2 regions of the Sedimentibacter sp. B4 genome follow, and region 1 is predicted to be linked to the other one. Evidence: a T-box and tRNA genes for the amino acid it is inferred to sense, from the RefSeq annotation. Region 1 holds a T-box; the other holds one or more tRNA genes.
What was found. The T-box of region 1 lies ahead of BN358_RS14490 (glycine--tRNA ligase). A T-box ahead of a tRNA ligase gene usually reads a tRNA of that ligase, here a tRNA-Gly.

Region 1 (4,435 bases):
ATCCAACCTTTGGTTTAGCATCGATTAAACCGCACATAGACAATACAGCTAAATCAGGCCTTAATGTTGCTCTGGTAAGGCCTACTTTTTCAGCTATGGATTCACCTGTTATGGGCTGATGTTTTTCTATTATTTCTATAATAAGATTTTGTCTGTCCGATAGTTTAATAGGAATCTCCTCTTTTCATTAGCAATTGAGTTAATATAAAAATGAATTTAACAATTGGATAGCTTTTTGCTATCCAATTGTATTAAAAGTATCAATTGTTAGAAGTTTATTTTTGCATTTATGAAATCAACTAAATCATCTATTTTAACTCTTACCTGTTCCATTGTGTCTCTGTCTCTAACTGTTACAGCGTTGTCTTCTAATGAGTCAAAGTCAAATGTTATGCAGTATGGAGTTCCGATTTCATCATGTCTTCTGTATCTTTTTCCAATGCTTCCTGCATCATCATAATCGACATTGAAGTTTTTCTGCAGTTTGTGGTAAAGTTCTGTAGCCTGATCATTTAGCTTCTTTGTAAGCGGGAATATTGCTGCTTTATATGGAGCCAGTGCAGGATGAAGCTTAAGAACAACTCTGTCTGTTCCGTCTTCAAGTACTTCTTCGTTGAATGCGTCAAGAAGAAGTGCAAGCATAACACGGTCAGCTCCAAGTGATGGCTCGATGCAGTACGGTACATATTTTTCGTTTGTAACAGGATCCTGATATGTTAAATCTTCACCTGAAGTTGTTATGTGTGCCTTCAGGTCAAAATCTGTACGATCTGCAATTCCCCAGAGTTCTCCCCATCCAAACGGGAACAGGTACTCTATGTCAGAAGTTGCATTGCTGTAATGTGAAAGCTCAGCTTTTTCATGATCTCTGAAACGAACATTTTCTTTTGTCATACCAAGGTTCAAAAGCCAGTTCATGGCATACTCTTTCCAGTAGTAGAACCATTCCATGTCTTCTCCCGGTTTACAGAAAAATTCTAGTTCCATTTGCTCGAACTCTCTTGTTCTGAATGTAAAGTTGCCAGGAGTTATTTCGTTACGGAATGACTTGCCTATTTGTCCTATTCCGAAAGGAATTTTCTTGCGTGTGGAACGAGCCACATTTTTAAAGTTTACAAATATGCCCTGTGCAGTTTCAGGTCTTAAAAATATTTCAGCCTGAGAATCTTCAGTAACTCCCTGGAATGTTTTAAACATCAGGTTGAATTTTCTGATTGAAGTAAAATTTGATTTGCCGCATTCAGGACATTCAATTTTATTTTCTATTATGTATGTTTCCATTTCAGAGTTTGACCAACCGTCAACAACCTGAGATTCGCCTTTTTCATGCATGAAATCTTCAATCAATTTGTCAGCTCTGAATCTTGACTTGCATTCTTTGCAGTCCATAAGAGGATCACTGAATCCTCCAACGTGTCCTGATGCAACCCATGTTGTAGGATTCATGAGTATAGCAGCATCAAGTCCAACATTGTATGGGCTTTCCTGTATGAATTTTTTCCACCATGCTCTTTTTACATTGTTTTTAATTTCAACTCCCAAGGGACCGTAATCCCACGTGTTTGCCAATCCACCGTAAATTTCTGAGCCAGGAAATATTATACCTCTTGATTTTGAAAGAGAAACTAATTTCTCCAGCTTGTTTTTTTCATTTTTTGCCATGATTTCCTCCATTTAATAAATATTATTTTAGGATGAACTGATTAAATACAAAAAAATCTCTCATCCCGTATAGGGACGAAAGATTAATTCCGCGGTTCCACCCTATTTGATGAAGCTTTTGCTTCATCCTCTTTAAACAAAGGACTCCAAAGTTCCCTTCATCCATAATTCATTACCGTATCCCACCAACTCCGGCTCTCTTAGAAATCACTATGGACTACTCCTCTTTATCACAGTCTCAACATTAACTATAATGTAACAAATTAAAGTTTTTATGTCAAGATTTTCTTTTAAAATTCGTCATTATTTTTATTGAAAGAGTTTGTTATGTCGTCCTTTAGGTTTTCTGCGCCTTCCTTCATATCCTGCATTGCATCCTTCACTGCGTCAACTCCCTGATCAACCTTTTGTCCAAGGTCAATAACATTGCCGTCTGCCTGAGTAATTTCAACAGTACACTGAGTAAGAAGAGCTGCTGTGATTCCTGCCGCAGACAAAAAAGGTGCTATAAAAGCTCCAATAAGGCCTGCAGTAATAGGAACATTGATTATAACTTCATTGTTTTTCTTGATTGTAAGCCTTGTTGCATTGCCCTTGGATAAAATGTCCTTGAGCTGATTCATGAGCTGTTCGCCTTTATTTTGACCAGAACTTGTTTTGCTTTTGTTCATGTTTTCAATGAGAATTATTGCTTCAAGAACATCTCCCCCTGCATCATCAAGAGCTTGTTTTGCAGTTGAGTAATCAGTGTTTGTACGTCTTAAAATCTCGTCGATTTTTTGTAAATTGTCATTTTCCATAGTTTACCTTCCTTTTAAATGAGCTTCAATGTAGTAAAATTATCTCTCCCTATGTAATAAAACAAAAATTTTCTGATTATATTCATAGATTTAATATTTACTTCAATTGAGCCTAAATTTTCAAATTTTGTCTTTAAAATTTTATCCAAAGTTAGTATTTCACCATAAGTGACATTTATACCGTTTCCATATTTTACGCAGTCGCTGCAGAACAAGCCTCCTTCACTGATTGAAAACCTCGCATCTTCCTTAATTGTTTTGCCGCATGAAATGCAGTGAACAAAGTCCGGCTTGTACCCAAGCATTGATGCAAGTTTAAGTTCATAGGCAGCAACAAGCTTATCAAGATTTTCCACGCTGTTTGCAAGGTATCCAAGAACCGCCACAGTCATGTCAAAAATTCTGTAATCATATTCATTTTCCTGAGCCACATAGCTTATGAGCTCAAGAATGTAGCTTCCTCTGTAATATGAATCGATATTGTTTTTAAGTCCGTAAAAATTATCAATGAGTTCTGCCGATGTTATTATATACATATCCCTTGAAAATGTCAGAGAACATTTTGAATATGCAAAAATCTGAGACACATTGACAAGATGTGAGTTAGGCTTTTTGGAGCCTTTTGACATGAGCTGAATTTTGCCTCTTGTTCTTGAAATAACGTGAAGAATTTTATCATTCTCCTTGTAGCTTACATCTCTGACAACAAGAACATCCTCGGTTATCATTTCTGATCATAGCCAAGGCTTTTTAAAAGATAATTGTTGTCGCGCCAGTTTTCTGAAATTTTAACAAAAAGCTGCAGATTCACCTGACTTCCAAGGAGTTTTTCTATGTCTTCCCTGGCACTTTTACCTATGCCTTTTATCTTTCTGCCTTCTTTTCCTATAATAATGCTTTTATGTGATTTTTTCTCACACAAAATACTGGCTCTTATGTCAACGAGATTCCTGTTTTTTCTTTCCTTCATTTCCTCAATTTCAACGGCAATTCCATGGGGAACTTCATCCTGCAGATACATAAGCGCCTTTTCTCTTATTATTTCTGCAACAACAAAACGCTCCGGTCTGTCTGTTATAAAATCGCCGGGAAAATACATGGGTCCAGGCTTTAAATATTTTTTTATGATGCTTACAAGCGAATCAACTCCCAGATTTTTAAGTGCTGATATGGGAATAATATCGTCAAATACATTGTATTTTCCGAATTCTTGTGCCATGCGAATTGCTCCAGCCTGATCAAACATGTCAACCTTGTTTATAATAAGTATTTTTTTCGAATTGACATTCTTGATTTTTTCAATTATGAACTCGTCACCAGGCCCTATTTTATTGAACTCGTCTGTTATCATAATTAATACGTCCATTTCTTCAAGAGCAGCATCAACTTCAGTGTTCATAAATTCGCCCAGCTGATTTTTTGGCTTGTGAATTCCCGGCGTATCCAGAAATACTATTTGTGCTTCTTCGTCAGTGTATACAGTCCTAATTTTATTTCTAGTTGTCTGTGGCTTATCTGACATTATTGAAATTTTTTCACCTATCATTGTGTTCATCAATGTTGATTTCCCAACATTTGGTCTGCCTATTATTGTTACAAATCCTGATTTAAACATTATTTCCCTCTTTCTTTTGTTAATCCAAGTCTTCCGGCCCGAAACTGTTCGGGAGAAGTTCTTCCAATGTATGTACTTCGTACTGATCTATATTTTTAGCACATATAACCTTTATATCTCTACCAAATTCTCTAAGAAACTGCCTGCACACACCGCATGGGAAAGAAATTTTCTTATCACTTCCCACAACTGCAATTTTTTCTATATCTTTGTATCCTTCTGATATGCTTTTTGAAAGAGCAACTCTCTCTGCACATATGGTTGGAGTGAACGCTGCAGATTCTATGTTGCATCCTGTGAAAATTTTTCCGCTTTTAGTGTATACGGCTGCTCCTACCTTAAAGTTAGAATATGGACT
Region 2 (4,435 bases), on a different contig from region 1:
CGGTTTTATTGTAATGAGTTGCCCCGATTTGAGAGTTCTTAAGGTAAATGAAGAATTTATCAAGACGTTGGACGAACCTTACAACAATATAGAAACAATTATAGGGAAAAAGATAAGTGAGATTGTGCCGGATTTTGAAAACAGTAAAATGCAAGACTTCTTTAACATAGTTATTTCTACCGGCATGCCTTATTTTGAAGAAGAATACGAAGTATTTAACATGAAAAGGGGAACATCCTTCTGGAACATATCACTGGTTACTATGCCTGATGGAAATGAAAATAAATATATTTTGATGTCTATTTTGGAAGTTACTAAGAGAGTAGTTCAGAGGAAAGAAATAGAACAAAAAAACAAGCAGTTAGAAGCAATTTTTGAAAATATGTCAGATGGGCTGTTTATAATAGATAATGAAGGCAACTATGTAAAAATGAATAAAAAGGCCAAGGAAATCATATATAAGTCAGATTCAGTTAAAAAACTTGGAGACACACTTGTTCACACAAAATACTTTGATCTGGATGGCAAGGAAATAAAACTTGATAAAATGCCCCTGCCGCGAATACAAAATGGTGAGGTAGTTAAGAATTTTATTTTTTCAAGTAAAGGACCTTATGGAGAGCATCATTTCAATGCTAATGGGGCACCCATATATGATGAGAGCGGAAATATTGAAAAGTCCATAGTGTTGCTCAGTGATGTCACAGAAAGGGTAAAATATGAAGAAAATCTATATTTCCAGACTCAGTATGATACGTTGAACAGCATTATAAACAGCATGAATATGGGTTTTCTGAGGGTATCTTATCCAGTGTTGAGGGTAGTTGGTATAAACAGAATGTTTTATGAAATTTTAAAGGAAGTATTTCCTGAGTTGCCTCACATGAATGATATTGCCGGGAAAAGTATATATGAGTGCTTTGATGAAAAGTCCGTTAACATCGACCATCTTATGAAGGTGCTCAATGATGAGTCAAGAATGAGCAATAAAATGTTCAATTATTCATATACAAAACAGCTTTCAATTTCCGGGGAAGAAAAGCATTACAGGGTTATTTTTCAACCTGTTTTCAAGTTAAACAATGAAGTTGCAGAACTTGCAGTAATGTGCATTGATGTAACAAATGAAGTTACTGAAAGAAATCTGGCAAAAAAATCATTAGAAATGGAAGAAGAATTTTTTATAAATATAACCCATGAGCTTAAAACTCCATTGAATGTAATTTTCAGCGCAAACCAGCTCATGAGCATGCAGCTGTCGGAAGGTTTGAATGAAAAAAACAAGGGATCATTTGAAAGAAATATGAAAATAATCAAACAAAACTGCTACAGGCTTACTAAACTTGTGAATAACATAGTGGACCTGTCTAAAATTGAGTCAGGTCATCTGGATTTAAATCTTCAAAATGTGAATATTGTAGAACTTGTTGAAGACATTGTGCAATCAATATATCATTATATTGAAGGTAAGGGGCTGAGTGTCATTTTCGACACCAATACAGAAGAAAAGATAATGGCAGTGGATTCATATAAAATTGAAAGAATCATCTTAAATCTCATGTCAAATGCAATTAAATTTTCCGATAAAAGCAATGAAATAACAGTAACTGTGCAGGATGAAGGAGATTGTGTTGAGATAGATATCAAAGACAATGGAGTTGGAATGGAAAAAGAATATCTGAATGTGATATTTGAAAGGTTCCATCAGATAGACAAGACACTTTCAAGAAATGCAGAAGGCAGCGGCATTGGTTTGGCTCTGGTCAAATCACTGGTGGAAATGCATGGAGGTGAAATAAGAGTGGAAAGCAAGTTGGGAGAAGGAAGTACATTTAAAATAATTCTTCCGGCAAGACTAATCGATGAAACAGAAAATAAGAATTTTATCATGTTCATGGATAACAAATCTGAAAAAATAAACATAGAATTTTCGGATATATATTCAATATAAAAATGTGCTGTTATAACAGCACATTTTCTGCAAGAGCGGGTGATGGGAATCGAACCCACACAGCCGGCTTGGGAAGCCGGAACTCTGCCACTAAGCTACACCCGCAAACTAATCATTTAAATTATATGACAATATTAACTAAAAATCAAGAGTTATAATAACAAAAGCCGCATAGCGGCTTTTGTCTACTTTAAATACCTGGTTATTTTTCCTGTGTAGTACAGCGACAGCCTGTGAAGGGCTCTTGTACAAGCAATGTAAAGAAGCTTCTTGTCATAATCTGTATTGTAAGTTTTGTTTTCGGTTCCGTAAACCATAACAGCATCGAATTCAAGTCCTTTTGCAAGGTATACGGGAACTATGATTGTACCTGTTATGCTTTGTTCTTCGAGGTAATCTACAAGCTTAACCTTTGTGCGCCCTGCTATTCTGAAATATAAATCGGCTGCAGTCTTTCTGTTCTTGCAGATTATAGCCACTGTGTTTAATCCCTGTGATTTATAATTTTCAATATCTTTAATAAGCTTGTTGTCAAGCTCATCTGTTGTTTTGCACTGAACGATTTCAGGTTCTTCCTCATTTCTTTTGAAGTACTCAGTATACGTACCTTCCTCAAGGAGTTTTGAGCTGAACTTGCTTATTTCATAAGAGCTTCTGTAGCTCTTGTTCAAAAATACTTTGTTGTTTTTTTCAAAACCGAATATTTCAATTATATCATCATAAATTGAAACGTCGCTTTTCTTTTCAACGGACTGATTTACATCGCCAACCACAGTGAAACGCGCATCTCTGTATAGATTTTTTAAGATGTGGTAATGAATGGGGTAATAATCCTGCGCCTCATCAACCACAACTTGTTTGATGTCTCTGAACAAGTCACAACCTTCAGCTTTTATCTTAAGATAAACAAGACCCATACCGTCTGCATAGGGAATATTGTACCTGTCCTGAAGGTTTTGATTTGTGTAATCAATTATTTTTTCAATATTTTCAGGAAGAATCAGTCCTTTTGATACTGCATTGAAAATTTTGCGGTTTTCAAAAAGTGTCTTGTAAAGTTCAAAACAGTCAAATTCCGTGAAATTGTGCAAATTTTTAATAAAAGAAGCAGTTTCTTTGGCAGCCAACATTCTCGTAAATGATTTGGATTCAAATTCATGTTGGTTCAGCTTCACAACAGCCTTTTCAATTTTGCTTCGTCTTGACAATTTCCTTTCGTGGAGTTTTTCTATAATTCTGTTTTCCATTATTTTTAGTTTTTTTACAGTTGGCATATTGAGCTTTCCGCTTAATAAGAACGACTTTAAAAGCTGTTTTGTTTCTAGAACTTCACCGTTGAAATACACATCTTCAAATTTTATCATTTTGTGCTCAAAATAATACACAAAACGGTCCAATATTTCCTTAAAAGTTTTAGATCCCTTGAACTCGTTGTAAGACCTTAAGAAGTTTCGTTCTTCTTCTGTAGCAGCACATATTATATTTTCAAAGTTTTCGCTTTTAGTTTTAACAGACAGTCTGCTTTCATAAAGTTTAGAGAAGATGTTTTCAAATGTGAATTCGTTGATGTTGTCTTCTCCTAACTCTGGAAGAACATTGGAGATATACTTTGAAAACAGGGGATTAGGTGAAATTACGATGATGTTGTTGGCGCTTAACTTGTAATTAAGTCCCTGATACATTAAAAATGCTATTCTGTGCAGCGCAACAGATGATTTTCCGCTTCCAGCCACTCCTTGAACAACAAGAAGATCATTTTCCAGGTCTCTTATTATAAGGTCCTGTTGCTTTTGAATAGTTTCAACAATTGTTTTCATTTTGGAAGTCATGTTTTGTGACAGTGCTTCCATGAGCATTTCATCAAGTATGTTGATGTTGCTGTCGAAAAAATATTCCATTTCACCTTTTGTTATTTTGTACTGTCTTTTTAGAGTAATTGTTCCTTTGATTATTCCGGCAGGAGCTTTGTATTCCACAGGACCTAGTTCATTTCTGTAATATACGCTTGAAATTGGAGCACGCCAATCATAGACTTTTATGTCATGGGTTTCTTCATCCATCAAGTTGAAAAGTCCTATATATATTTTATCTGTGTCATCATAGCCATGCTCAGTGAAATCAATCCTTGCAAAATAAGGGCTGTCGAGCATCTTTTCATACTTGGAGATTCTCTTGGCCAGTTCCGTATATGTGAAAGTTTGTGCCTGTAAGGCGCTTAAATATTGGTTTAGGTCTGAAAGTTTGTCAAAATCCGCTGATGAATGGGTTGTGTTTTCCCACATTTCTTTTCTCGCAGCAATAAGATCTATCTTCTGTTCCTCAAGATTGCTTGTTTCAATGTCCAATTTATATTTCAATAAGTTTATTATTTCTTCAAGGTATTGAATTTCTTCTAAGTATTTGTCGTTATATTCAATCATATTATTTCCCCTTTTAAAACCGCACAAATATTAATTAATTAAAATAAATATTTAATAGATAATT

Region 2: it encodes a tRNA-Gly, which carries the amino acid that the T-box ahead of BN358_RS14490 (glycine--tRNA ligase) is inferred to sense. The anticodon was not compared.

What each region holds. Positions count from the first base shown of each region.
Region 1 covers NZ_CANG01000906.1:36,368-40,802, forward strand. Annotated here, with positions in the region: gene BN358_RS14485 (helix-turn-helix transcriptional regulator) at 1-175, opposite strand, end outside; gene BN358_RS14490 (glycine--tRNA ligase) at 268-1,662, opposite strand; T-box leader at 1,731-1,905, opposite strand; gene BN358_RS14495 (DUF4342 domain-containing protein) at 1,953-2,462, opposite strand; gene recO (DNA repair protein RecO) at 2,477-3,190, opposite strand; gene era (GTPase Era) at 3,187-4,077, opposite strand; gene cdd (cytidine deaminase) at 4,097-4,435, opposite strand, start outside.
Region 2 covers NZ_CANG01000902.1:1,082-5,516, forward strand. Annotated here, with positions in the region: gene BN358_RS13585 (PAS domain-containing sensor histidine kinase) at 1-1,951, shown strand, start outside; tRNA gene BN358_RS13590 (tRNA-Gly) at 1,986-2,056, opposite strand; gene BN358_RS13595 (UvrD-helicase domain-containing protein) at 2,137-4,371, opposite strand.